DNA from 4 places in the Micromonospora sp. NPDC049903 genome. Region 4 is predicted to be linked to each of the others. Evidence: riboswitches for the same ligand, from Rfam matches in the RefSeq annotation. Region 4 holds a riboswitch; each other region holds the start of a gene.
What was found. Region 4 has a riboswitch for cobalamin ahead of ACIBO1_RS19380 (energy-coupling factor ABC transporter permease). Riboswitches for the same ligand answer to the same signal wherever they lie in the genome.
Positions count from the first base shown of each region.

Region 1: another riboswitch for cobalamin. It lies ahead of bluB (5,6-dimethylbenzimidazole synthase); the one in region 4 lies ahead of ACIBO1_RS19380 (energy-coupling factor ABC transporter permease).
Region 2: another riboswitch for cobalamin. It lies ahead of ACIBO1_RS17010 (ribonucleoside-diphosphate reductase subunit alpha); the one in region 4 lies ahead of ACIBO1_RS19380 (energy-coupling factor ABC transporter permease).
Region 3: another riboswitch for cobalamin. It lies ahead of metE (5-methyltetrahydropteroyltriglutamate--homocysteine S-methyltransferase); the one in region 4 lies ahead of ACIBO1_RS19380 (energy-coupling factor ABC transporter permease).

Region 1 is NZ_JBITKL010000011.1:15,992-22,834, reverse strand. It holds gene ACIBO1_RS18370 (metallophosphoesterase family protein) at 1-265, shown strand, start outside; gene ACIBO1_RS18365 (DUF427 domain-containing protein) at 307-591, shown strand; gene ACIBO1_RS18360 (hypothetical protein) at 575-1,138, opposite strand; gene ACIBO1_RS18355 (hypothetical protein) at 1,135-1,719, opposite strand; gene ACIBO1_RS18350 (TetR/AcrR family transcriptional regulator) at 1,830-2,438, opposite strand; gene ACIBO1_RS18345 (MalY/PatB family protein) at 2,497-3,654, opposite strand; cobalamin riboswitch at 3,723-3,925, shown strand; gene bluB (5,6-dimethylbenzimidazole synthase) at 3,965-4,600, shown strand; gene ACIBO1_RS18335 (VOC family protein) at 4,622-5,359, opposite strand; gene ACIBO1_RS18330 (SipW-dependent-type signal peptide-containing protein) at 5,519-6,154, shown strand; gene ACIBO1_RS18325 (SipW-dependent-type signal peptide-containing protein) at 6,164-6,796, shown strand; gene ACIBO1_RS18320 (signal peptidase I) at 6,809-6,843, shown strand, end outside.
Region 2 is NZ_JBITKL010000009.1:197,303-204,145, reverse strand. It holds gene ACIBO1_RS17015 (amino acid adenylation domain-containing protein) at 1-1,975, opposite strand, end outside; cobalamin riboswitch at 2,096-2,305, shown strand; gene ACIBO1_RS17010 (ribonucleoside-diphosphate reductase subunit alpha) at 2,441-4,816, shown strand; gene ACIBO1_RS17005 (ribonucleotide-diphosphate reductase subunit beta) at 4,813-5,859, shown strand; gene ACIBO1_RS17000 (GntR family transcriptional regulator) at 6,843-6,843, shown strand, end outside.
Region 3 is NZ_JBITKL010000018.1:29,124-35,966, forward strand. It holds gene ACIBO1_RS23490 (ABC transporter ATP-binding protein) at 1-52, opposite strand, end outside; gene ACIBO1_RS23495 (ABC transporter substrate-binding protein) at 49-1,035, opposite strand; gene ACIBO1_RS23500 (FecCD family ABC transporter permease) at 1,061-2,149, opposite strand; cobalamin riboswitch at 2,315-2,528, shown strand; gene metE (5-methyltetrahydropteroyltriglutamate--homocysteine S-methyltransferase) at 2,648-4,939, shown strand; gene ACIBO1_RS23510 (acyl-CoA thioesterase) at 5,149-5,664, shown strand; gene ACIBO1_RS23515 (ArsR/SmtB family transcription factor) at 5,707-6,036, shown strand; gene ACIBO1_RS23520 (cation transporter) at 6,036-6,740, shown strand; gene ACIBO1_RS23525 (methyltransferase family protein) at 6,737-6,843, shown strand, end outside.
Region 4 is NZ_JBITKL010000012.1:35,026-41,868, forward strand. It holds gene ACIBO1_RS19365 (YncE family protein) at 1-928, shown strand, start outside; gene ACIBO1_RS19370 (roadblock/LC7 domain-containing protein) at 1,118-1,537, shown strand; gene ACIBO1_RS19375 (DUF2267 domain-containing protein) at 1,542-1,946, opposite strand; cobalamin riboswitch at 2,072-2,247, shown strand; gene ACIBO1_RS19380 (energy-coupling factor ABC transporter permease) at 2,277-2,969, shown strand; gene ACIBO1_RS19385 (energy-coupling factor ABC transporter substrate-binding protein) at 2,966-3,295, shown strand; gene cbiQ (cobalt ECF transporter T component CbiQ) at 3,295-4,038, shown strand; gene ACIBO1_RS19395 (energy-coupling factor ABC transporter ATP-binding protein) at 4,035-4,934, shown strand; gene ACIBO1_RS19400 (alpha-glucuronidase) at 4,966-6,843, shown strand, end outside.

The sequences.
Region 1 (6,843 bases), on a different contig from region 4:
CGGCGGTCTGCGGATCGCGGTGGTGCACGAGACCGGTCCGGCCGGTGGTCGGGAGCGGCGGTGCGCGGCCCGGTTTCCCGACTGCGACCTGCTCGTGTTCGGGCACTCCCACATCCCCTGGGACAGCGAGGCCCCCGGTGGCCTGCGGCTGCTCAACCCCGGTTCGCCGACCGACCGGCGGCGTCAGCCGTACGCGACGTACCTCACCGCCGAGATCGGCGACGGTCGGCTCGACGCCGTGACACTGCACGAGGTGCCGCGATGACGAGGGGTGGACCGGCGGTCGGATCGGCATAGTCTGGGCACATGCCGAGAGCGATCTGGAACGACCTGGTCGTCGCCGAGAGCACGGACACCGTCGTGGTCGAGGGGAATCACTACTTCCCCCGTACGGCGCTCCGCGACGACCTGCTGCGCGAGTCCAACACGCACACGTTCTGCCCGTGGAAGGGCACCGCGTCGTACTACACGCTGGAGCACGACGGGAAGAGCAGCGTGGACGCGGTCTGGTTCTACCCGGAGCCGCTGCCGGAGGCGGAGATGGTCCGGGACCGGGTCGCCTTCTGGAAGGACGTCACGGTCGTCGGGTGACCACCACCGCGGTCGCCCAGAGCACCACGGCCGCGCCGAGCGAGGTGACGGCCGCCGCGAGTTCCGGCATTCCCATGACGTACGCGACGAGGGACGCGACGGCCACCAGGGCGAGCGCGAGCGCTGTGGCCACGTACTCGCGTTGCCGAAGGATCGCCACGAGCGGCACGAAGTGCGCCGCGACGACGACCAGGACGAGAGTGGGGATCAGCCTCGGGTGTCCGGTCGGTATGGCGACGAGGCAGACGCCGCCGATCAGCAGTCCCTGCACGGCGCCGACCCGGTTGAACCGGCGCATCCAGGACGCCGCCAGGCGCCGGGTGACCTGCGGTCGGGGTCGGACCAACCCGACGGCGAGGACGATGGCGGTGAGCACGGTCGCGGCGACGAGCAGCGGGATGCGCGCGGCGGCGGGCACGACGTGTAGGCCGGAGACCGCCCAGAGCAGCGCGAAGCCGGCGAGGACGAGGGTCCCGGTACGGGCCAGGGCGCGCTCGGACACGGCGACGTCATCGGTGCGCGTGCGGGTCTTCCCGGTCTCGGTCATGACGTCCCTTCCGTGGTCGCGGAGCCGGGCAGCAGGTGTCCGAGCAGGAGTTTGAGGATGAGCATCGGTGCCAGCCAGGCGAGTGCCGTCGGGACCGGCGACAGCGTCACCGCCGCGACGAGCAGCACGGTCGAGGCCGCGAACGCGAGTGGGCGTTTCAGCGCCGGTGCGGCGGTGGCGATCAGCACGGCGGCGGCGAGGGTGCCGGCGTAGAGCACGATCGCGGTCGACCACGGGTACGCGGGCAGGACCAACGCGACGACGGGCAGGTGGACGTGGGCCGCCACGAAGACCAGTTGTCGTCGGACGACGTCGGCGCCGGTGTGGAACCGCCTCGATGCGGACACGGTGGCGTTCACGACGGCACCACCGAACAGGTCGAATCCGAGCACCGTCAGCAGGAGGACGATCGGCACCGGGTAGCCGGCAGCGGCGCCCACGGCCCCGGCGATGGTCGCGCCGACACCTGCGGTGAGGTAGCTGAGCCGACTCTCCGCCCGCGTGGCCCCGGGCGCGACGAGCAGGTCGTTGAGCCGCGAGACCGGACCGCGCGGCGGACTCGGGGACGTGGTCGTGGGCATGGCCGCCGTTCGCTCGGAGACGATTGGTGAACTATCGCTCAGCATAGTGAACGTTTGTGCACCCGTCGAGTCGAGGGCCTGCTCGAAGGAGCCCGAGTCGGCGACGTCACTCAGCCCTCGGCCGGGACGGGCTCCTGGATCGCGGTGCCGGAGTAGAGCCGATCGATGGTGTCCCACCAGCGCCGCAGGCCGTCGTGACCCATCGGATCGGTACCAAGCACGTCGGTGATGCGGTCGCGCAGCAGGATGATGGAGAGCTCATGGGCCAGCAGCACGACCGCGAGTTGTGCCCGGTCCACGTCCGGGGCGACCGCGCCCGCGTCGGCCATCCGGTGCATGAGCGAGTCGGCGAACCCCTGCAGCATCCGGTACGCCTCGACCGAGCGCGACGTGGTGCCGACGAGCAGGTGCGCGAGATACCGGGTGGCCGACGGGGAGGACAGCGCGTCGGCCGACGCGAGGAAACGGTCGGGCGGGCCGGAACCGGCTGTCTCGGCGAGTGCCTCCAGTGCGTTGCCCAACACGCCCAGCACGTGCGCGTCGACGGCGGCGACCAGGCCCTCACGCGACCCGTAGTGCTTGATGATGAGCGACTGCGAGACTCCCGCGCGCTCCGCTACCTGCTTGAGCGACGCGGCCGCCGGCCACTGTTCGCCGAAGAGTTCCAGGGCGGTGTCCCGAATGATCGCCTTGGCGGTGCGATCCTCCGGTGCATACATGTTCACCACAGTAGCAATCCCGGCGTGCGGTGCGAACGGGCCGGCAGTGGCACCGGCGTCAGGTCAGTGCCTCGGCCATCCGCCGCACGCCTTCAGTGATCAGCTCGGGGGTGGTGCCGAGGTTGAATCGCGCGTGTCCCGCTCCCCCGGTACCGAAGACAGGGCCGGGACTGAGCGCCACCCGGCCGCGATCGAGGAAGGTCGCGGCGGGGTCGTCGCCGAGACCGAGGGCGCGGCAGTCGAGCCAGGCCAGGTAGGTGCCCTCGCCAGGGCGGTAACGGACCGTCGGAAGGTGTTCGGCCAGCAGCCGGGTGAGGAGGCGACGGTTCTCGTCGAGGTCGTCCACGAGGGCGTCGAGCCATCCGACGCCGTCTCGCAGGGCGGCGACGTGGGCCAGCACACCGACGTGGCTGGGCCCCTCGTTGACCCAGGCGGGGATGCGGGCGAGATCGTCGGCCGCAGCGGGTCCGGCGATGGCGACGGCGGCCTTGAGCCCCGCCAGGTTCCAGGCCTTGGACGCGGAGATGACCGAGAAGGCGTTCTCGGCGCCGGGCACGCTCAGGTACGGCGTGAACCCGGCCCCGGTCAGCACCAGCGGCGCATGGATCTCGTCGACCACCACACGGACACCATGCCGGCCCGCCAGCGCGGCGACCTCGGCGAGTTCGTCGGCGGTGTGCACCGTGCCGGTCGGGTTGTGCGGGCTGCACAGCAGGTACGCGGGCCGGGAGCCACGTTCCGCCGCGCGCCGGAACGCCTCGTCCAGGACCGCCATGTCGATCCGGCCGTCCTCGCCGAGCGGGGCCTCCTCGATGGATCGACCGGTACGCCCCACGACCTGGTAGAACGGCGCGTAGACCGGGCAGTTGACCACGACGGCGTCGGTCGGACCACAGATCACGTCGAGGACCTCGACGATGCCGCTCATCACGTCCGGAACCATCGTGGTGCGGTCCACCGCGATGCCGTCGAAGTCCCACCGGTCGCGGGCGAAGTGGGCGAGCGCCTCGGCGTAGTCGGTGCCGGTGGGGTAGCCCGTGTCGCCGCGCCGGACGGCCTCGGTGATCGCGTCGACGACCGACCCGGCCAGCGGCGCGTCCAGCTCCGCCACGAACATCGGAAGCACGTCGCTCGGGTAGGCGCGCCACTTCTCGCTCGTCCGCTTCCGCAGCTGGTCCAGAGTGAGCTGCCGCAGGGGTGTGGTCTCGGAGGTCACGACACCGAGACTAGTGACTCGATCTTCCGGCAGCGCCGACGGACGACGGTGTCCGGTAGGGTGCTCGGCGGCACGAACTGTTGCGAGGTGCCCCACCCGTGGTGGGGAGAATCGGGAAGCCGGTGAGAGTCCGGCACGGGCCCGCCGCGGTGACCGGGGAGCTGCCGCCCACGCGCGTCACGCGCAGCCACTGGCCCTGCCGGGCTGGGAAGGCGGGCGGTGAGGTGACGATCCGGAAGTCCGAAGACCGGCCTCGCGCCTGGTTGCCCTGCGCTGTGGCCAGGGCCTGGAGCGCAGCGGGAGCCTGCCCATGATCAACGAAGTGTACGAGGTCATCCACGCCCGTCGGGACGTACGCGGTCAGTTCACCGGCGCGCCGATCCCGGCCGAGGTCCTCGATCGGGTGCTGGCCGCCGCGCACGCCGCGCCCAGCGTCGGCCTGTCGCAGCCGTGGGACTTCATCCTGGTCCGCGATTCCGCGCTGCGGGCGGAGTTCCACCGCCACGTGCAGCAGGAGCGGGACGTCTTCGCCGCGACCCTGGACGGGGAGGAGGCGCGCCGGTTCGGCACGATCAAGATCGACGGGGTGCTGGAGTCGACCCTGTCGGTCGTGGTGACGTACGACCCGGACCGGGGGTCCCCGGCGGTGCTGGGTCGGCACGCCATCGCCGACGCCGGCCTGTACTCGGTGTGTCTGGCCATCCAGAACCTGTGGCTGGCGGCCACCGCCGAGGGGCTCGGCGTGGGCTGGGTGTCGTTCTACCGGGAACCGTTCGTGCGGGACCTGCTGCGGATCCCGGCGGGTGTCCGCCCGGTGGCCTGGCTGTGCCTGGGTCCGGTCACCCACCTGGAGCAGGTGCCGGACCTGGAACGACACGGCTGGCGGCAGCGCCGTCCCTGGCGGGCAGCGGTGCACCGGGACCGCTGGGAGCCGGCGGGCCACTGACCCCGACGGCGTAAGGGTGCGTCAGCTCGGGGCGAGGAGGCAGAACTCGTTGCCCTCCGGGTCGGCCATGACCGTCCACGGCAGATCGTCGCGGCCCACGTCCACGGTGGAGGCGCCGAGAGCCCGCAGCCTGGCCGCCTCGCCCTGCGGGTCGTCACCGGGGTACGGGCGGACGTCGAGGTGGACCCGGTTCCAGCCGGTCTTCACGTCGGGCGTACGCAGGAACTGCAGGTACGGACCCACGTCCGCAGCGGAGCGCAGGACCGCTGCGCGGTCGGTAACCTCGTGCAGACGCCAGTCCATGGCGGTGCTCCAGAAGTCGGCCATGGCGCGCGGGTCCGCGCAGTCGACCACGACGGCGGCGACCGGTCCGACGTCCCGGTGGGCCGGTCGCGGGTCCAGGACGCAGAACTCGTTGCCCTCCGGGTCGGCCATGACCGTCCACGGGACGTCGCCCTGTCCCACGTCGGCGAGGGTGGCGCCGAGATTTTTCAGGCGCGCGACCGTCTCGGCGTGGTGGTCCGCCGAGGTGGTGGCGAGGTCGAGGTGCACGCGGTTCTTCACCGTCTTGGGTTCCGAGGAGACGACGAGGTCGACGAAGACGGCGATCGGGTCGGGATAGGCGACGCCCTCGGGTTCGAGGTTGGTGACGCCGGGCTCCTCGCTGGAGATCCCCCAGCCGAGCGTCTCCGCCCAGAAACCGCCCAGCGCGGAGTCGTCCCGGGCCTTCATGTTGATCTGTACGAGCCGTGTTGCCATCCGGCGATGCTAGCGGCAACGCGACACGAATTCGATTCACTTGATGCTGGCCGATACACCTCCGTGAAGTTTTGGGCGTTATGACTGGGTTGTCCGCATTGGAGTTCTATCGTGTCCCTGCGTGACAGCACGCCAACGGGGTTGCACGAGGAGGACAAGGTGAATGGACCGACAGGGATGACGACGGGCGAGTCGAGCAGTCGAGGAAACCGTCGCAAGCTCAAGGCGATTCTGGCCGGAGGGATCGCGCTCGGCCTCGGCGCGACGATCACCCTCGCCGCCTGGAACGACTCCGAGTACGCCTCGGGCACGTTCACCGCCGGTAGCTTCAGCATGGAGGGCAGCACGGACGGCACCACCTACGCCGAGCACCCCACGGCCGGCACGGCGGCGTCGTTGGCCTTCAGCACCGGCTTCGACAACATGAGCCCGGACGACGTGGTCGCCGCACCGTTCGCGGTGCGCCTGACCGCGGCGACGACGTACGACGCGACCGTCACGGTGGCGTCGGCCACCCCCGCGCCGCCCGCCTTCGCCGGCCTCACGTACGGGATCGCGACCGTCCCGACGTTCGGCGACTGTGCTCCGACACCCACGACTCCGACCTGGATCGTGGCCGAGGGCACCGCACTCGACTCGGTGGCCGGCGCGGTGTCGTTCAACCTGACCCAGGGCACTCCGCCCACGACACCCGGCGCTCCGGTGTTCCTGTGCTTCGTCGTCACGGCGGACGCCGGTCTGGTGCAGGGCACGTCGGTCACGGAGACCTGGCAGCTCCTCGCCGAATCCGTGTAGGTGGTGGCCGTGGTCAACCGTCGAAAGCCGGCCGGGACACCACGGCTCCGCCGGACCCGTGCCGTACTCGCCGGTGCCCTGGTTCTCGGCCTGGGCACGACCTCCACGCTCGCCGCGTGGACGGACGGCGAGTACGGCACCGGGTCGTTCGCGGCCAGTGTCTTCGGCACCGAGTCGCAGACCGCGTCCAATAGCTGGGCCAGTCACACCCCGGCGGCGAACGCCGCGACGCTGGCGTTCAACGCGACGGCGATGTCCCCCTCGGTCTCGTTCTACGCCTACCTCGACATCCGCACCACCGCCACGACGAACGTCGGCGGCACGGTCGCACTGACCAGTTCGTCCAACAACGCCGGTGCCCTGCTGCCGGCGCTGGAGTACCGCGCGGTGCGGACCGCCACCACCAGCACCACCTGTGCCGCCGCCGCCTTCACCGGTACCCCGACGTGGATCGTCGGGCCCAGCTATCTGGGCGTCACATCGGTCCCCGGGTCGCCGGTGTCGTCGGCGATCACGGCGCCGGCCGGCGCGACGCCGCAGTTGCGGTTCTGCTTCGAGGTACGCGTCCAGTCCGGCGCCAGCAACTCGTACCAGGGCACCACCGGTGTCGTCACCTGGGAATTCACTGCCACGTCTACGTAAAGGACCGGTCGGATGATGGGACGAGGGCGTCAGCGGCGCGGACTCCT
Region 2 (6,843 bases), on a different contig from region 4:
GCCCGTCGGGCGGTGCCGGTCGGGTCGTGGGCGGCCCGGCCAGGATGCGGTCGGTCAACGTGGCGACGGTGGGGCAGTCCCGCAGGTCCGCCGGATCGAACGTGGTGCCGAGGGCGTCCTCCAGCCCGGCCAGCACCTCCATCGCCTTGAGCGACGAACCGCCGATGGCCAGGAAACGGTCGTCCGCCGCGATGGTGTCGGCGGGCCGCTCCAGCACCCGGGCCCAGACCGCCCGGACGACCTGCTCGACCCGTCGCCGGGACAGCGGCCCCGAGGGCACTGGCTCGGCCACCCGGTGCGCCGCACTCGGCCCCGTCGGGTGCCAGCGGCGTTCCCGGTCGGCGAAGTCGCCGGCCAGGTAGCGTTCGCGCATCCGGCGCCGCCGCAGCTTTCCGCTGGTGGTCCGGGCGAACGCGCCGGGCGGCAGCGGCAGCACCCGTACGTCGTCGTGCCCGGCCGCCTCGGCGACCCGGGCCCGCGTGGCGTCGAGCACCACGGCCGCCCCGGCCGGCGGTCGCGCCCAGGCCACGAACACCACGATCCGCTCGCCGCCGCTGTCCGGGTCGGTGCAGCCGACCACCGCCGTGACCGTGGCCGGCAACCCGACGGTCGCGGCGGCCACCGCCTCCAGGTCGGGGGCGTGGAACGTCCGACCGTTGACGAAGATCACGTCCTTCGCCCGGCCGGTCACGCAGAGCCGACCGGCGCGCTGGAAACCCAGGTCACCGGTGTGCAGCCAACCGTCCACGAAGGTCTCCCGGCTGGCCTGCGGGTCCCGGTGGTAGCCGCGCGCCACGTTCGGGCCGCGTACCTCGATCAGGCCCACTCGGTCCTCGGGCAGTGGCCGGTGCCGCTCGTCGACGACGCGGACCTCACAGCCGGGCACCGGGTGCCCCAGGTCCATCAGCTCCACGGCGTCCGGGCCCGGCCCGGTGGTCACCGCGCGGCCCTGGCTCAGCGCGGCCCGGTCCAGCACCAGCGGCGCGGCGACCTCTCCGGGCGGCGGGAAGGTCACCGCGAGGGTCGCCTCCGCCAGGCCGTACACCGGTCGCAGGGCGGACGGGGCGAGCCCGGCCGGGCGGACGTGCGCCAGGAAGGCCCGCCACACGGTGGGGGAGATGGGCTCCGCGCCCACCACCACGCACCGGACCCGGCTCAGGTCCAGCGTGGCGAGGAGGTCCGTCGGGACCCGGCGGACGGCCAGGGCCAGCGCGAAGTTCGCCGCCGACAGCAGGGTCGCGCGGTGCCGGTGGGCGGCGGTGAACCACAGCGCCGGGCGCTTGGCGAACGCCATCGGGGGTACGCGGACCTGGGTGCACCCGATGGCGAGCGGGGTCAGGTGGGTGCCGATCAACCCCATGTCGTGGAAGTACGGCATCCAGGTGACCAGGACGTCGTCCGGCCCGGCGCCACTGGCCAGCCGGGACTGCTCCACATTGGCCAGCACGTTGGAGTGGGTCAACTCCACCCCGCGCGGCGTGCCGGTGCTGCCGGAGGAGAACTGGAGGAACGCCACGTCGCCGGGGTCGGCCGCGAACAGGGCCTCCGGTGGGGTGCCGGTCCGCAGGTCGGCCAGCCGCAGCACCGGACCGGCCAGCCCGTCGGCGAGCGCCTCGGTGGCGTCGTCCAGCACGGTCACCGCGTCGGTGAGCAGCTCGCGGACGGCCCGTACCCGGGTCGGCTCGGGTGGCAGCGGCACCGGGACCAACCCGGCGGCGAGCGCCCCCCAGAACAGCGGCTGGAAGTCGTCCCCGGCGTCGGCGACCAGGATCACCGGGGTGCCCGGGGCCACTCCGGCGGCACGGTAGCCGCCCGCCACCCGCAGCGCCTCGTCCCGCAACTCTCGGACGGTGACGGTGCGTTCGGTGCCGTCCTCGCGCACGTGCACGATCTTCTGGTCGGGGGTCCGATCCGCGGCGTGGACGAGGATGTCGAGCAGTGCCCGTCGGTCGCCGGGTCCGGCCGCTGTCTGCACGCGACGATGCTAGTGGGCATGATCGAGTACCCGGCCGTCGGTCGGCGGGATGCCCGGCATCTGGCACGCGACACGCCCGGCACAGCATCTGGTGTTGCCATCTTCGCACCGCACCCATATATGGTGTGCCCCGTAGCTGGTTCGGCCGCCACTGAAACGGCGGTCGAGGCAAGAGGGAACCCGGTGGGAATCCGGGACTGCCCCGCAGCGGTGAGTGGGAACGACCGCCGTCATCACGCACTGGACCCGCCAGGTCTGGGAAGCGACGGCCAGTAGGCGCGAGCACCAGGCCCACGAGTCCGAAGACCTGCCAGCGCGCCGCACGCGACGTGTGCGGCGGTCGAAGGCCGCGTGGGACGGCCGACGCCATGAGCTGGTCAGTCACGGCAGCAGTGCCGTCGGTGACCGGCGGCGTCCTCCCGCGCGGACCCGACGATCTCGGGGACAGGCGTGAGGAGGGGGAACATGACGGTGACCCAGGAGCAGGCGGGGCCGGAGCAACGCCGGCACGTCATGCAGGTCCGTAAGCGGAACGGCGACACCGAGCCGGTGGACGTCAACAAGATCGTCAAGGCGGTGGAGCGGTGGGTCGCCGACCTGGACGAGATCGACCCGTTGCGGGTGGCCACCAAGACCATCAGCGGGCTCTACGACGGCGCGACCACGGCCGAGATGGACAAGCTGTCCATCCAGACCGCAGCCGAGCTGATCGGTGAGGAGCCGCAGTACTCGAAGCTGGCGGCCCGACTGCTGGCCGCGTACGTGGACAAGGAGGTCCGCGGGCAGCAGGTGGCCAGCTTCAGCCAGTCCATCCGGTACGCACACGGCCTGGGCCTGATCGGCGACGACACCGCCGCGTTCGTGGCCCGCAACGCGCGCAAGCTGGACGACGCCGTCGACCCGGCCGGGGACCTGCGTTTCGAGTACTTCGGCCTGCGCACGGTCGCCGACCGGTACCTGCTGCGGCACCCGCAGACCCGACTGGTGGTGGAGACGCCGCAGTACTGGCTGCTGCGGGTCGCCTGCGGCCTGTCCCAGACGCCCGGCGAGGCGATCGGCTTCTACCGGCTGATGTCCAGCCTGGCCTACCTGCCCAGCTCGCCGACGCTGTTCAACTCCGGCACCCGGCACACCCAGATGTCCTCGTGCTTCCTGGTCGACTCGCCGCGCGACGAACTCGACTCCATCTACGAGCGTTACCACCAGGTCGCGAAGCTGTCCAAGTTCTCCGGTGGCATCGGCATCTCCTGGTCCCGGGTGCGCGGTCGGGGCGCCCTGATCCGGGGCACCAACGGCAGGTCGAACGGCATCGTGCCGTTCCTCAAGACGCTGGACGCCGGGGTGGCCGCGGTCAACCAGGGCGGCCGTCGCAAGGGCGCGGCCTGCGTCTACCTCGAACCGTGGCACCCGGACGTGGAGGAGTTCCTCGAACTGCGGGACAACACCGGCGAGGAGTCCCGGCGGACGCACAACCTGAACCTCGCCAACTGGATCCCGGACGAGTTCATGCGGCGCGTCGAGGCGGACGGCGACTGGTCGCTCGTCGACCCGTCGGACGCCCCCGAGCTGCCCGACCTGTTCGGCGAGGCGTTCGACGAGGCGTACCGGGCGGCGGAGAAGAAGGCGGTCAAGACCGTCAAGGCCCGCGACCTGTACGGGCGGATGATGCGGACGCTCGCGCAGACCGGCAACGGGTGGATGACGTTCAAGGACGCCTCGAACCGGCTGTCCAACCAGACCGGCGCCCCGGGCAACACCATCCACCTGTCGAACCTCTGCACCGAGATCCTGGAGGTCAACGACGACGCCGAGACGGCGGTCTGCAACCTCGGCTCGGTCAACCTGGGCGCGCACGTCACGGCGGACGGTGTCGACTGGGAACGGCTGCGCGCCACGGTGCGTACCGCCGTGGTGTTCCTGGACCGGGTGATCGACATCAACTACTACCCGGCCGCGCAGGCGGCGGCGTCGAACCCGCGCTGGCGCCCCGTCGGGCTCGGGCTGATGGGTTTGCAGGACGCGTTCTTCACGCTGCGCCTGCCGTTCGACTCACCGGCCGCCAGGGAGCTGTCGACGCGGGTGCAGGAGGAGATCTTCCTGACCGCGTTGGAGACCTCCGCCGGGCTCGCCGAGCGGTTCGGCCCGCATCCCGCGTACGCCGAGACCCGCGCCGCCCGGGGTGAGCTGCACCCGGACCTGTGGGGCGCCGAGGTCGGCCAGCCCGAGCGGTGGACCGCGCTGCGCGAGACGATCGGCCGGCACGGCCTGCGGAACTCGTTGCTGGTGGCGATCGCGCCGACCGCCACCATCGCCTCGATCGCCGGCTGCTACGAGTGCATCGAGCCGCAGGTGTCCAACCTGTTCAAGCGCGAGACGATGTCCGGCGAGTTCCTCCAGATCAACACCTACCTGGTCCGCGAGCTGAAGGCGCGCGGACTGTGGACGGCCGCGATCCGGGAGCAGATCAAGCGCGCCGAGGGTTCCGTGCAGGGCGTCGTCGAGCTGCCCGCCGACGTACGCGAACTGTTCCGGACCGCGTGGGAGCTGCCGCAACGGGCGCTGATCGACCTGGCGGCGGCCCGCGCCCCCTTCATCGACCAGTCGCAGTCGCTGAACCTGTTCCTGAGCGCGCCGACCATCGGCAAGCTCTCCTCGATGTACCTGTACGCCTGGAAGTCCGGGCTGAAGACCACCTACTACCTGCGGTCGCGTCCGGCGACCCGGATCCAGCAGGCCACCGTCGCCGTCACCCCGAGCGTCACGCCGGTCGTGGCGGTCAGCGACGACGAGGCGTTGGCCTGCTCCCTGGAGAACCCCGAGAGCTGCGAGGCATGCCAGTGACCACCGTCTCCGAGACCAGCACCAGCACCGGCGTGGGGGAGCGGCACCTGCTGCTCGACCCCGGTATGGACCTGACCCTGCGGCCGATGCGGTACCCGCACTTCTTCGACCGCTTCAAGGACGCCATCAAGAACACCTGGACGGTGGAGGAGGTCGACCTGCATTCCGACCTCGCCGACCTGGCCAAGCTCTCCCCGGCCGAGCAGCACCTGGTGTCTCGGCTCGTGGCGTTCTTCGCCACCGGCGACACCATCGTCGCCAACAACCTCGTGCTCAACCTCTATCAGCACGTCAACTCGCCGGAGGGGCGGTTGTACCTCTCCCGGCAGTTGTTCGAGGAGGCGGTGCACGTCCAGTTCTATCTGAACCTGCTGGACACCTACGTCCCGGACGAGAAGGAACGGTTCGCGGCGTTCGCGGCGGTGGAGAACATCCCGTCGATCGCCCGCAAGGCCGAGTTCTGCTTCAAGTGGATCGACTCCATCTTCGCCCTGCGTGAGCTGCGGACCCGGGAGGACCGGCGGGCCTTCCTGCTGAACCTGATCTGCTTCGCCGCCTGCATCGAGGGCCTGTTCTTCTACGGTGCCTTCGCGTACGTCTACTACCTGCGCTCCCGGGGGCTGCTGCACGGCCTCGCCTCGGGCACCAACTGGGTGTTCCGCGACGAGTCCATGCACATGGCGTTCGCCTTCGACGTGGTCGACACCGTCCGCGCCGAGGAGCCGGACCTCTTCGACGCCGAGATGGAGCAGCAGGTCAAGGACATGCTGGCCGAGGCGGTCGAGTGCGAGGTCCAGTTCGCCGCAGACCTGCTGGAGCAGGGCGTCTCCGGGATGTCGCTGGCCGACATGCGGGAGTACCTCCAGCACGTGGCCGACCGGCGCCTGGCCGTGCTCGGCATCGCACCCATGTACGGCAGCGGCAACCCGTTCGCGTTCATGGAGTTGCAGGACGTCCAGGAGCTGTCCAACTTCTTCGAGCGGCGGGTCTCCGCCTACCAGGTCGGGGTGACCGGCTCGGTCAGCTTCGACGACGACTTCTGACCGGCTGAGACGGACCGCTGTCCCGGGTGGCGTGACGCCGCCCGGGACCAGCGGCGTTCCGGCCCGGGCTCCGGCCGATGCCTGGCCCAATGGTCGTGTCGGCGGCCCCTGTCGAGCTGAACCGTATGCGCTATCGGCCCTCTCGACTGCGAGAGCGGCCAGCGGGCCGACGACTCGGCGATGTGGCGGGCCGGGCGGTCTCGGTCGCTGCCGATCGCCCCTACCCGCCCGTCCGGGGAGACGAACCCGGACACTCCGACCGTGGAGGCCATCAACGCGGGCCGACCGTGCTCGAACGGTGAGTTGCGGTCAGTCCCGGCGAGCGGCGGGGCGGCTCGGCTCGGCTTGCACGGCCACTCCCGGCCGGCGCAGAGCAGGTAGGCGCTTACCGCGATCCGTCGCTGCCGTCAGCTCGACAGTGCCCGTACCCGACATGGCAGTCAGCCGCCCCGGCCCCTGGCCCCGGCCCCCGGCCCTGGCCGACGTCTCCGACCCTCGGCCGACGCCGACGCCGACGCCTGCGCCGAGCTTCCACTCGTGCCGGCGAGCTGGCCGAGCGACTCGTGCGACTGCGGGGAAAGGCCGCTCGTCGTGGGCGGACCGGAACCGGTCGCGCCCGTACCCTGTCGCAATGTCTCTGCTGATCCGGCGTGACCTCGGGTCCACCGACGTGCGGTCGCGGGATCGCCGGTGGGGTCGGGCCCCTGGTGTGTCGGCAGCGACCACAGTGCGGGAACCGGTGGCCGGGTACGGCCCCGCCGTCCGCTGAGCGGGCCCGTGGCGGCCGTCGTGTTCCCGGCTACGCGCCTCATCCGGCCCGCTGTCGCCGCCGCCGCCAGTCGTCGCGGCGGCGTCCCCTCGTCCCGTCCGGGGCATCCACCAGGCGAAATGTCGGCAGGAAACATCGAGAAACTCGTTCGTCATCTTCCGTTGACCGTGGGATGAGTCGAGTGTTAACTGTTAACAGTTATCAGGAGGACAACG
Region 3 (6,843 bases), on a different contig from region 4:
CGATGACCGGGTTCGCGCCGTAGCGCCAGGTGACGCCGGTCGCCTCGATCACGGCTGCTCCCGGAACCGCTGCACGATCCGCTCGAGGCCGTCGATCGACAGCGGCGTCGGCGGCTCGGTGAAGTTGAACAGCTGCGTCATGACCTGGCCGTTGCGGACCGCGTTGAGCTGCTGTGCGCCCGGCAGTCCGGTGAGCCCCTGCTCGACGGCCCGGGGGTCGCCGTCGCCGTAGAGCAGGATCAGCACGTCCGGGTTGCGGCCGAGCAGTTCCTCGACGGTGACCTCGAAGACCCGATCCTTGACGTCGCCGAAGACGTTGCGGAAACCGGCGGCCTCCAACTGCGGATGGGCCATGCTCCCGGTGCCGTACGCGTACGTGGTGCCGCCGCCGACGGTCGGGTAGAGCACCGCCGCGGTACGCCCGGACGAGTCGCCCGCCTCGGCCTGGACCTTCGTCATCCGGTCCTTGAGCGCGGTGACCGCAGTCGTCGCCTCGGCCTGGCGGCCGAACACCCGGCCGTACGTCTCCATCTGCCGGTAGATGTCGTCGAAGCTCGGTACGGCGGTGCTGTCCGGGCACATCGCCGGCTCCTCCAGCAGCGGGATGTCCACCGCCTCCAGGGTGTCGCGGGAGAGGTTGTCGACCTCGCCGAGGACCAGGTCGGGCTCCTGGCTGATCACCACCTCCTTGGAGATCTGGAGGTGGCCGCTGGTGTCGGTCTTGTCGGTCAGCAGCGGGATCCGGTCCAGCTCGGCCTGGGTCTCCGCGTCGTAGTACTCCTTCGGGTACTGCCCGGCGCGGGCGGTGGCCCGGTCCAGGACGCCGAGCGCGTGCAGGTACGGCACGGCGGCGCTCTTGAGCAGCACGACCCGCTGGGGAGGAGCGTCGAAGGTGACGTCCACGCCGCAGTTGGTCACCGTGACCGGATAGCCGGGACCGGCCTCGGTCGGCCCGTCGGCGGCGCCGCCGCACCCGGCGACGAGCAGCACGCACGCGGAGGCGGCGGCGGTGGCGAGGCGGGTTGCCTTCAACATCGGTTCTCCTTGACGGGTGGGCTCTTCAGGCACCGGAGGCGTGCAGACGGCGGATCAGGACCAGCAGGAAGGGAGCGCCGAGCAGGGAGGTGATGATGCCGATCGGGATCTCCTGCGGCGCCAGCAGCACCCGGGCCAGCACGTCGGCCCAGACCAGCAGGATCGCCCCGAGCAGCGCGGCCACCGGCACCACGCGGACGTGCGGCGCGCCGACGATGCGCCGGGCCAGGTGTGGCACGACCAGGCCGACGAACCCGATGCTGCCGGCGGCGGAGACCAGGATGCCGACGCTGAGCGAGACCAGCACGAGCAGCCGGAGCCGGAACCGGTCCGGCGAGACGCCCAGGGTGTGCGCGGTCTCGTCGCCGATGGCCAGGACGTCGAGTCGCCGCCCGACGACGGTCAGGTAGCCGATGGTGCCGATCAGCACCACCGCGGCGATCAGCAGCAGGGCGTTCCAGCGGGCCAGACCCAGCGACCCGAGGAGCCAGAACATCACCGACCGGGCGCCCTCGGCGGACCCGGAGGCGAAGATCAGGAAGCTGGTGGTGGCGTACAGCGCGTACCCGACGGCGACTCCGGCCAGCAGCAGCCGGATGGAGGTGACCCGGCCGCCGCTGCGCGCGATCAGGAAGACCAGCAGCGACGCGCCGAGCGCGCCGACGAACGCGCTGGTGGAGAGCGCGTACTGGCCGAAGCCGGCACCCGCGCCGAACAGGATCGCGGCGGCCGCGCCGCTGGAGGCGCCGGAGTTGATCCCGAGCAGGTACGGGTCGGCGAGCACGTTGCGGACCATGGCCTGCAACGCCACCCCGCAGACCGCGAGCCCGGCGCCGACCAGCATGCCGAGCAGGACCCGGGGCAGCCGGACCTGCCAGACGATCGCCTGCTGCGGCCCGGTCCAGGTCACCTCGCCGGGCACCCCGACGAGCTGGTGCCCGATGATCCGGGCCACCGTGAGCGGGGGGATGCCGATCGCCCCGGCGCCGACCGCGACCAGCCCGGTCAGGACCAGGCCGATAGTCAGCGCGAGCAGCCAGAGGCCGGTCCGGCGACGCTGCGCCGCCACGCCGAGCACGTCCGTCCGGCTCGTCGGCAGGGTGGTGACGCTCACCGCACTCCCACGCAAAGTCGTTGTTCTTGCCAAGTCTTTGCAAAAACTAACACCATGATCATGCCAGCGGAAGGCGGATGAGTCGTTGTTCACCCGCCGCTCGACCCGGCGTCGCGGCGCGGACATCACACCGGCGCGACGGTCGTCGGGCGCGATCCGGACGCTAGGATCCGAGACGGTACTGGTTCGCCCCGGCCGTCCGGTCGGAGCGTCGTAAGAGGGAACCCGGTGTGAATCCGGGACTGCCCCGCAGCGGTGAGTGGGAACGACCGCCGTCACACGCACTGGACACCTGTCCGGGAAGCGACGGCCAGTAGGAGACCGGCCCAGCCGGTCGCGCCCACGAGTCCGAAGACCTGCCCGTGCCGCGTGCGCAGCCGCGCACGCCGCCGTCGGCCTCGCGGGAGGGCCAGGGCGAGGCCGGTCGTCGCGCCGTGCCCTCCCCAGCCTTCCCCGGAGCCGTACCGCCGGACCTCGAGGGAAGGGAACCCTGGCGACATGACCACTCCGTTCGGCACGAGCACCGTGCTCGGCTATCCGCGCATCGGCCCGCGTCGTGAACTCAAGACCGCGGTCGAGGGCTACTGGGCCGGCCGCGTCGACGAGCCGACCCTGCGGGCCACCGCCGCACAGGTACGCGAACAGACCTGGCGTACGTTGCACGACGCCGGCCTGTCCGCGGTACCGTCCAACACGTTCTCGCTCTACGACCACGTGCTCGACGCGGCCGTCACGGTCGACGCCGTACCCGACCGGTTCCGCCGGCTGGGCCTCGGTGAGCTGGACACCTACTTCGCCATGGCGCGCGGCACCGCACAGGAACCGCCGCTGGAGATGACGAAGTGGTTCGACACCAACTACCACTACCTGGTGCCCGAGATCGGCCCGGACACCGCCTTCGCCGCCCGTGCCGACAAGCCGCTCACCGAGTACGGGCGGGCCCGGGCGCTCGGCATCACCACCCGTCCGGTCCTGGTCGGCCCGGCGACCCTGCTGCTGCTGTCCAAGCCCACCGCCGACGCGCCGGCCGGGTTCCGCCCGTTCGACCGGCTGGACGACCTGGTCGACGTCTACGCCGAGCTGCTGTCCGCGCTCGCCGACGTCGGCGTGCCGTGGGTGCAGCTCGACGAACCGGCGTACGTCGGCGACCGGTCCGACGCCGAGATCCGCGACCTCGGTGCCGCGTACGCCCGGCTCGGCGGGCTGGCCCACCGGCCCCGCCTGTTCGTCGCCGCCTACTTCGGCGAACTCGGCGACGCGCTGCCCGCGCTGCTGGACACGCCGATCGAGGCGATCGGTCTGGACCTGGTCGCCGGGCCCGGCGACCTGGACCGGCTCGCCGGCCACGGCGCGCTGCCGGGCCGGACCGTGGTCGCCGGGCTGGTCGACGGCCGCAACGTGTGGCGGACCGACCTGCGGGCCGCTGCGGCCGTCGGCGCCACCCTCACCGGACTCGCCGACAGCGTGGCCGTGTCCACCTCCTGCTCACTTCTGCACGTGCCGGTGGACCTGGCCGCCGAGACCGACCTCGACCCTCGGCTGCGCGAACGGTTGGCGTTCGCCCGGCAGAAGGTCGACGAGGTGGTCGCGCTCGGTCGGGTGCTGCGCGACGGGGTGGGCGAGTTGCCCGCCGCGCCCCCGCCGGTGCCGTGGCAGTGGCGCGACGACGCGGTCCGCGCCCGCCTGGAGGCGCTGCGGCCCGAGCACACCCGGCGCGGTCCGTACCCGCAGCGCGCCGACGCCCAACGCCGCCGCCTCGGGCTGCCCACGCTGGCGACCACCACCATCGGGTCGTTCCCGCAGACCGAGGCGCTGCGCCGGGCTCGGGCCGAGCACCGGGCCGGTCGCCTCGACGCGGCCGGTTACGCCGAGCGGATGCGGGCCGAGATCGCCGACGTGGTGGCCGAGCAGGAACGGCTCGGGCTGGACGTGCTGGTGCACGGCGAGCCGGAGCGCAACGACATGGTGCAGTACTTCGCCGAACACCTCGACGGCTTCGCCGCCACCGCCCACGGCTGGGTCCAGTCGTACGGCTCCCGGTGCGTACGCCCGCCGATCCTGTACGGCGACGTGACCCGGCGCGTACCGATCACGGTGACCTGGTCCCGCTATGCCCAGTCGCTCACCGACCGGCCGGTCAAGGGCATGCTCACCGGCCCGGTGACCATCCTGGCCTGGTCGTTCGTGCGGGTGGACCAACCGCTGGCGGAGACCGCCCGGCAGGTCGCGCTGGCCCTGCGCGACGAGGCGCGGGACCTGGAGACGGCGGGCATCCGGATCATCCAGGTCGACGAGCCCGCGCTGCGGGAACTGCTGCCGCCGCGCCGTCGGGACCACACCGCCTACCTGGACTGGGCGGTGGCCGCCTTCCGGCTGGCGACCAGCGGCGTCGCCGACGCCACGGCGATCCACACCCACCTGTGCTACTCGGAGTTCGGTGAGGTGCTGCCCGCCATCGACGCCCTGGACGCCGACGTGACCAGCATCGAGGCGTCCCGTTCCCGGATGGAGATCCTCGACGACCTGGCCACCGTCGGCTACACCCGGGGGATCGGGCCGGGTGTCTACGACATCCACTCACCCCGGGTGCCGGATGCGGCCGAGGTGGTGACCGCGCTGCGCCGGGCGGCGGCGGTCGTCGACCCGCAGCGGCTCTGGGTCAACCCGGACTGCGGGCTCAAGACCCGGGGCTACGACGAGGTCCGTCCCGCCCTGACCGCGCTGGTCCGGGCCGCCGCCTCGGTCCGCGCCGAGCTGGCCGCCGAGGGCGGGCCGACGAGCGACTCCTGACCCGGTGGCGGGGGGGCGGGGGGGGGGGGGCCCCCCCCCGGGCCGGGGGGGCCGGGCCCCCCCCCCGGGCCCCCGGGGGGCGGGCGGGGGGGGGGGGCCCCCCGCGCCCCCCCCCCCCGGGGGGGGGCCGGGGGGGGGGCCCCCCCCCGGGCGCACGCCGTCGGCAGACCGCACATCCCGAGACCGCGCGCGAGGACGGACGAACCGCCATGCAGGACACGATCACCGCCGCCGGTCGGGCACCGTCGGCGTCCCACCTGACCCTGTCGCAGATCATGGACCAGCACCACACCAACCTCATGGGTACGGTCCACGGCGGCCGGATCCTCAACCTCATCGACTCGGTGGCCGGGGTGGTCGCCGCCCGGCACTCCGACGGCCCGGCGGTCACCGCCGCCATCGACGAGACCGCCTTCCTCCGTGCCGTACGCGTCGGCGACGTGGTGCACGTCGACGCTCGGATCACCTGGGCGGGCCGCAGCTCGATGGAGGTGGCGGTGAAGGTGACCGCCGACCGGTGGGACCGGGCCGTCCCGCCGACCACGGTGGCCACCGCGCACCTGGTCATGGTCGCCGTCGACGACGCCGGGCAGCCGCGTCCGGTGCCGCCGCTGCTGCTGGAGAGCGACGGTGACCGGGGGCGCTACCGCGAGGCGGAGATCCGTCGCGAGCACCGGCTCACGCTGCGGCGGGCCCTGCTCGACGGCGCCGGAGAACCGGGATAGTTCAGCCTTTCATTAATTCAGCGGCTGCTGTACTGTCGGGGCGTGGAGGCACTCACGTACGGCGACGTCCTGGCTCGCTTCGGGCACGCCCTGTCCGACCCGGTCCGGGCCCGGCTGCTGCTCGCCCTGCGAGACGGCCCCGGCTATCCCGCCGAGCTGGCCGACCTGCTCGGCACCAGCCGGCAGAACCTCTCCAACCACCTGGCCTGCCTGCGCGGCTGTGGACTGGTGGTGGCCGTGCCGGAGGGGCGACGCTCCCGCTACGAGTTGGCCGACCCTCGGCTGGCCCACGCGTTGGGTGACCTGCTCGGGTTGGTGCTGGCCGTCGACCCGGCGGCCTGCCCGACCGCCGTCGACGACGAGTGCTGCTGATGGCCGTGCCGCTGCCGCTCGCCCCTCCGGTGGCGCCGTCGGCCGCTCGACAGGCCGTGCTGACCCGCCGGATCCGCTGGTTCGTCGCCGCGACCATCACCTACAACGTGATCGAGGCGGTCGTGGCGATCACCGCCGGGGCCGTCGCCTCGTCCACCGCGCTGATCGGGTTCGGTCTCGACTCGGTGGTCGAGGTCTCCTCCGCCGCCGCCGTGGCCTGGCAGTTCACCGGCGTCGACCACCGCCGCCGGGAACGGGCGGCGCTGCGGGTGATCGCCCTGTCCTTCTTCGCCCTCGCCGGCTACGTCGGCGTCGAGTCGGTCCGCGCCCTCCTCGGCGACGAGCGGGCGGCACACTCCACGGTCGGCCTGGTGCTCGCCGCGCTCTCCCTGGCGATCATGCCGGTGCTCTCCACCGCGCAGCGTCGGGCCGGACGGGAACTCGGCTCGGCCTCTGCCGTGGCCGACTCCAAGCAGACCCTGCTCTGCACCTACCTCTCCGCGGTGCTGCTGGTCGGCCTGGCGGTCAACTCCCTGTTCGGCTGGTGGTGGGCCGACCCCGCCGCCGCGCTCGTCATCGCCGCCGTCGCGGTCAAGGAGGGCCGCGACGCCTGGCGCGGCGACGCCTGCTGCGCCGTCCCGGCCACTCCCACGGTCGACGCGTGCGCGGACGGTTGCTGCCCGGATCGGACGGCGGCGCGATGACCGCCGTCCTCGCTCTCGTCCTCTATCTCGGTGGTCTGACGGCGGCCTTCGGCTGGCGCAGTGTCGTCCAGCGTCGCCGCACCGGTGACACCGGGCTCCGCCT
Region 4 (6,843 bases):
GACCGTCTCCGCCGACGGCACGTGGGTGGCACTGACCACCGAGGCGGTGAGCGTCACCGCAGCGTCTCCGGCCGGGCGGGACGTCACGCCGGTGCTGATCGCCGACGCGGATGGAGTGCGGCAGCGACTACGGCTGCCGGGCAACGTCGTCCCGGAGGCGTTCAGCCACGACCACCGCGGCCTGTTCGTGCTGGAGTGGCTGCCGCCGCAGGCACCGGACCGGTACCGGGTCCGGGTGGTCGACCTCGCCACCGGTGTGGCGGGCCCGTTGCAGACCCGCCTCAAGCAGACGATCCCGGCGGACGCGGAGGAGGAGATGCGCGGCGACGGGCGGCAGGCCGTGCTCGCCCCGGACCGTCGCGTCCTGTACACGCTCTACACCCACCAACCCGATCACCGGCATACCCGGGACCGGATCAGCGGGCGGCCGGGCCGTGACGTCCACGCCTTCGTGCACACGCTGCACCTGCACGAGCGGTGGGCGTTCTGCGTGGACCTGCCGCACCCGTTCGGGGAGGGACCGGCCGACGGGCACGCCATGGCGATCGCCCCGGACGGCTCGCGGTTGTACGTCGCCGACCTCACCTCCGGCACCGTCGCCGAGATCTCCACGGAGGAGCTGACGGTACGCCGCACCGCCGCCGTCCCCGTCGCCTCCGGCCCGGCGTACGCGACGGCGGACGACGATCGACTGTTCCTCGGCGGGGCCGGTGTGGTGCGTACCGTGGATGCCGTCGGTCTGCGGGTCGTTGCCGAACGGCCGGTCGACGCTCCCGTCAGCGGTCTCCTCCTCGGCCCGGACAGCGGTCGCCTCTATGTGGGTGGGCGGGACGCACTGAGATGGCTCGACCCGGCCAGCGGCGCCGAACTGGGTCGTGCCGCGGTGCCCGGCCTGGTGGGGTTGCGTGGCCCGGTGTCGTCGTCCTGAGCGGGCGTCACCGTCGGTCAGAGGAGCGATTCCCGGCGTGATCGTGCCGTCCGACCCGTCCGATTAGGGTGACCAGCGTCGTCGTACGTTAGGAGGATCAGGGAACAGGATCAGGGGGAGTGTCAGCCCCCTGACGCCGGGTCTTCTCTGGTACGAACGTAGGAGTTTCGACGAGAGGACAGCGCCCTTATGACCCATGCCCTGGTCACCGCCGAGAACCTCAACGACGCGCTCGACGACATCGTGGATCGGGTGCCCGGTGCCAAGTTCGCGGTGGTGCTCTCCCCGGACGGCATCATGCTGGGGGCCTCGCGGGGCATCGACGAGGAGATCGCCGAGCAACTGTCCAGTGTGGTCTGTGGTCTCCAGGCGTTGGGTCTGGCCGCCGCCCGACTGTGCGGTGAGGGTGAGCTGCACCAGGTGGTGGTGCAGATGTCGCGGGCGTTCCTGTTCCACGCCACCACCGGCAACGGGGCGATCCTCACCGTCGGTATCGACGGCTCGGCCGAGGTGGGGGACATGGCGTACGAGGTCGCCCTCTTCTGCGCCCGGGCCGGGCATCACCTGCCGGTGTACGTGGAGCCGGCGCCCCACCTGACCGGGCGGTGATCCGCTAGCCGCGGTCGCGCTGCGCGTCGTACGAGGGCGCCGGGTTGGCCACCTGCCACAGTTCGGCCGGCAGGTTCGCGATGACGTCGTCGTAGTCGGCGGGGGCGACGTCATCCCGAATGGTGTCCATCACCGCCCGGATGCCGGCCTCGGCCAGGTCGGGGTCGACGTCGGCCCGGCCGCCGACGCGCTGGACGAACACGTCGAGCCCGAACCGTTCGGCGGTCTCGCTGGGCGCGAACGTGTACGCCCGTAGCCCTTCCGGGAGTTGGTCGGCCAGGTTCCGGGCCTCGCCACCGTCGATCCGCTCGGCCAGCGTGGTCAGGGTGGCGCGCGCGATGGCGGTCGCCTGTTCCGTCGACGCGCCGGTGCGGTTCGCCACGGACTCGATGAACTCGTTCTCGTCCAACCCGCCGGCCCCCTTCTCGCAACGGATCTGGCGTCTACCCGGGAATCGTCGTGACAAACGGCACTCTTCACCCGAGTACGGCCGCTGGGGCATCGATGAGTCTTGTGCGCCGGTGCGCGGAACGGATAACGTCGCGCCGTCGCGGTAATGGGAAGCCGGTGTGAGACCGGCGCGGCCCTCGCCACTGTGACCGGGGAGTTCACTCCGACTTGTACGCCACTGGGTCCGTGGAGGACCTGGGAAGGCCGGAGTTCGCGACGATCCGGGAGCCAGGAGACCGACCCCGACGTGTGATCTCGTCCACGAGGTGTTGGAAGGGGAGGTCGACTCATGCACATCGCTGAGGGCTACCTACCACCGGTGCAGGCGGCGGCATGGTTCGCGGTCTCGACACCGTTCGTCATCCACGGTGCGCGCAACCTGGTCCAGCAGGTCCGCGCGAACCCCGACGCGAAGTTGTTGCTCGGCGCGGCCGGTGCGTTCACCTTCGTCCTGTCGGCGCTGAAGATCCCTTCGGTGACCGGCTCCTGTTCCCATCCGACCGGTGTGGGTCTCGGCGCGATCCTGTTCCGAGCCCCCGTGATGAGTGTGCTCGGCACGATCGTGCTGCTGTTCCAGGCACTCCTGCTGGCCCACGGCGGGTTGAGCACGCTCGGCGCGAACGTCTTCTCGATGGCCATCGTCGGCCCCTGGGTGGCCTTCGGCGTGTACGCGCTGATCCGCCGGCTCGGTGGCGGCCTCGGCATCTCGGTGTTCTTCGCCGCCGCTTTGGCCGACCTGGCGACCTACTGCGTGACCAGTGCCCAGCTCGCGCTGGCCTTCCCCGACCCGGATTCGGGCTTCGTCGGCGCGCTGGCCAAGTTCGGGTCCATCTTCGCGGTCACCCAGATCCCGCTGGCGATCAGCGAGGGGCTGCTCACCGTCCTGGTGGTCCGGTTGCTGGTCCGGGTGAGCCCGCAGGAACTCCGCCGGCTCGGCATTCTGCGCCGTCCGGCCCCGACGACCCAGGGAGCGGTGGCGTGAAGTCGTTCGGCCGGACCAACCTGTTGTTGCTGCTCGCCGTGGTGGCGCTGGCGGTGGCGCCGCTGGTGCTGGGGCTCGGCAGCGGCGAGGAGCCGTTCGCCGGGGCAGACGCCCTCGCCGAGGAGGCGATCGTCAACGACCATCCCGACTACGAGCCGTGGTTCAGCTCGATCTACGAGCCACCGTCGGGTGAGATCGAGTCGGCGTTGTTCGCACTCCAGGCCGCCCTCGGCGCCGGGTTCCTCGGCTACTACTTCGGGGTCGCCCGGACCCGGCAGCGGCTGCGTGGCGAGCAGACCGCGACCGGGGAGAAGACCACCGACTAGTGCTCGCGTTGGACGTGGCGGCGTACGCCAGCCCCTGGCGACGCCGCCACCCGGCGGAGAAGGCCCTGTTGGCTCTGGGGCTGTTGGGCTGCGCGTTGCTCCTGCCACCGTGGCCGGGTGCCCTGGTGGTGGGTCTGACCGCGGCGGCGGCGTTGCTCGGGCCGGCGGCGCTGCCGCCGCGCCTGCTGGTCCGGGCGGCCCGGACCCCGCTGTTGTTCATCCTGACCGGCTCGGTGCCGATGCTGGTGGCGGTCTCCGGCCCGACGCGCGTGCGGTGGGCGCCGGAGGGGCTGGCGACGGCCGCCGCGACCGCCGGTCGGGCCTGCGCCGCCCTGCTCTGCCTGCTGCTGTTCGCCGCCACCACGCCGCTCGCCGACGTGCTGCCCCGACTCCAGCGTCTCGGGGTGCCCAGCGCGGTCACCGAGGTGGCCGCGCTGATCTACCGGATGTTGTTCCTGCTGTTGGAGAGCGTGCACGCGGTGCGGCAGGCCCAGGCGGCCCGGCTGGGTTACCGCACCTGGGCCAGCACCTACCGGTCACTGGCCGGGCAGGCCGGCGCGGTCTTCGTCCGGGCGTTCTCGCTGGCCCGGCGTTGGGAGGAGGGGTTGGCGCTGCGCGGTTACACCGGCTCGTTGGCGGTACGCACCGAGGTGCGGCAACCGTCGGTGGCGTTCCTGGCGACCACCGTGCTGCTGTTGGCGGCGGTGGTGCTGGCCACCCGGCTGCTGGTGGCGCTCGGATGAGCGGCGACCCGCCCCTGGCGAAGCTGCGCGAGGTCAGCGACCCGCCGCTGTTGGAACTGCGCGGGGTCAGCTTCGGGTACGAGGCGGAGCGGCCGGTGCTGACCGACGCCGACCTGCGGGTGCCGGCCGGGCGGCGGATGGCCGTGCTGGGGCCCAACGGCGGTGGCAAGACGACCCTGTTCCGGCTGATGGTCGGCGCGTTGGCCGCCGACGCGGGCACGGTGCTGGTCGGCGGGGTGCCGCTGCGCCGGACCCGGGCCGGGCTGCTCGACGTCCGCCAGCAGGTGCAACTGGTGCTCCAGGACCCGGACGACCAGTTGTTCGCCGCGACCGTCTTCCAGGACGTCTCGTTCGGGCCGGTCAACCTCGGTCTGGACGACGCGCAGGTGCGGCAGCGCTGTGCCGAGGCGCTGGCGGCGTTGGAGATCACCGACCTCGCCGACCGCCCCACCCACCTGCTCTCGTACGGCCAGCGCAAGCGGGTGGCGATCGCCGGGGCGGTGGCGCTGCGGCCCCGGGTGCTGATCCTGGACGAGCCGACCGCCGGGCTCGACCCGTCGGGGGTGGAGGCGCTGCTGCGGACGCTCGACGCCCTGCACCGGGCCGGCACCACGCTGCTGCTCGCCACGCACGACGTGGACCTGGCGTACCGGTGGGCCGACGAGCGGGTGCTGGTGGCGGGTGGCCGGATCCGGCAGGGCGTGACCGGTGCCGAGTTGGGCGGCGGGGACCTGCTCGACGGTGCCGCGTTGACTCCGGCGTGGGCGCCGGTGGTGCACCGGCTGCTGGACCGCGTACCCGACCTGGCCGGTGCCCGGCCACGGACCCCGGTGGAGTTGGCTCGGCTGTTGGACGCTCTGGTCGGTACCGGCCGAAAGGTTCCGGAAGGACCTTGACGCATCGACCAAGATGGTTACGATTTGCGCAATGCGACGGATTCGCCCGGAGCTCACCGGCCCCGACCCGACCGACGTCCATCCCGCCTGGCTGCCGCCGGCCGCGTTTCGCGCCGTCGGTTCCCGGCACACGCTCGTCCACGGCGACGGCCTGCTCGTCGACACGGTGCTGCACGAGGTCCGACTCGCCTGCGCCACGCACGGCGGCACGGTCCGCCGCTCCGCCGACGGCCCACCCGCCCACCTCGTCCTCGCCCTGACCGAGACCGCCGGGCGTCCGGGCGGGACCGCACCCGCGACCGAGCCGTCCGACCGCTCACCGTCCGTCGTGAACGAGGACGGGTCGCAACGGCTCCTCGACGCTGCGCGGGACGACCTGGCCGCCGCCGGGGGCGGGCCGCTCGGCGACGAGGGGTACGCGGTCGTCCGCCACGGCGAGGTCACGGTGGTACTGGCCGACGCGCCGGCCGGACTGCTCCACGGACTGTTCCACGTCGTCCGGCTCGGCGAGTCGGCGTTCGGCGCACCGCATCCGGCGCGGGCGTACCGGCCGGTGATGCGGCGACGGATGCTGGACCACTGGGACAACGTCGACGTGCACCCGGTAATGGGCCAGGTCGAGCGCGGGTACGCCGGTGGGTCGATCCTCTGGCGCGACGGCCGGGCACACCCGGACCGGGCGCGGGTGCGGGCGTACGCGCGACTGTTGGCCGGGTGCGGGATCAACGCGGTGTCGGTGAACAACGTCAACGTGCACGCCACCGAGGCGCGGCTGCTCACCGACCGGCTCGACGACGTCGCCGAGATCGCCGACGACCTGCGTCCGTACGGCATCCGGGTGCACCTGTCGGTGAACTTCGCCGCGCCCGTGATGGTCGGTGGCCTGCCCACCGCCGACCCGCTCGACGAGAAGGTGCGCGCCTGGTGGGCCGAGACCACCGCCCGGGTCTACGCCCGCATCCCCGACTTCGGCGGATACCTGGTGAAGGCCGACTCGGAGGGGCAGCCCGGCCCGTTCAGCTACGGCCGCGACCACGCCGACGGGGCGAACCTGCTGGCCGAGGCGCTGACGCCGTACGGGGGCGTGGTCCACTGGCGGGCCTTCGTCTACAACCACCGGCAGGACTGGCGGGACCGCTCCACCGACCGCGCCCGCGCCGCCCACGACACCTTCGCCCCGCTCGACGGTCGCTTCCAGGACAACGTCGTGGTGCAGGTCAAGCATGGTCCACTGGACTTCCAGACCCGGGAGCCGGTGTCGCCGGTGATCTCGGCGATGCCGGGCACCCGGCTGGCGGTGGAGTTCCAGGTGACCCAGGAGTACACCGGCCAGCAGCGGCACGTCTGCTATCTGGCGCCCTGGTGGCACGAGGTGCTGCGGTTCAGGCCGTGGGGCGACGACGGGCCGACGGTCGCCGACGTGGCCGCCGACGGAGGTGGGCTGGCCGCCGTCTCCAACGTGGGCGACGACCCGTTCTGGACCGGTCATCCGCTGGCCCAGGCCAACCTGTACGCGTACGGCCGGCTCGCCTGGGATCCGCGCCTGCGTCCGGAGGACGTGCTCGACGAGTGGATCGACCTGACCTTCGACCCGGTGGGCGGCGAGGATCCCGAGCTGCTGCGGCGGACGCTGCACGAGATCATGGACGACTCGTGGCGCACCTACGAGCGGTACACCGCCCCGCTCGGAGTGGGCTTCATGGTGCGACCCGGGAACCACTACGGCCCGGACGTCGACGGATACGAGTACACCGCCTGGGGCACCTACCACTTCGCCGACCGGGACGGGGTGGGCGTGGACCGGACCCGGGCCACCGGCACCGGCTTCACCGGCCAGTACCCGCCACCCTGGTCGCAGGTGTACGAGTCGGTGGAGCAGTGCCCCGACGAACTGCTGCTCTTCTTCCAC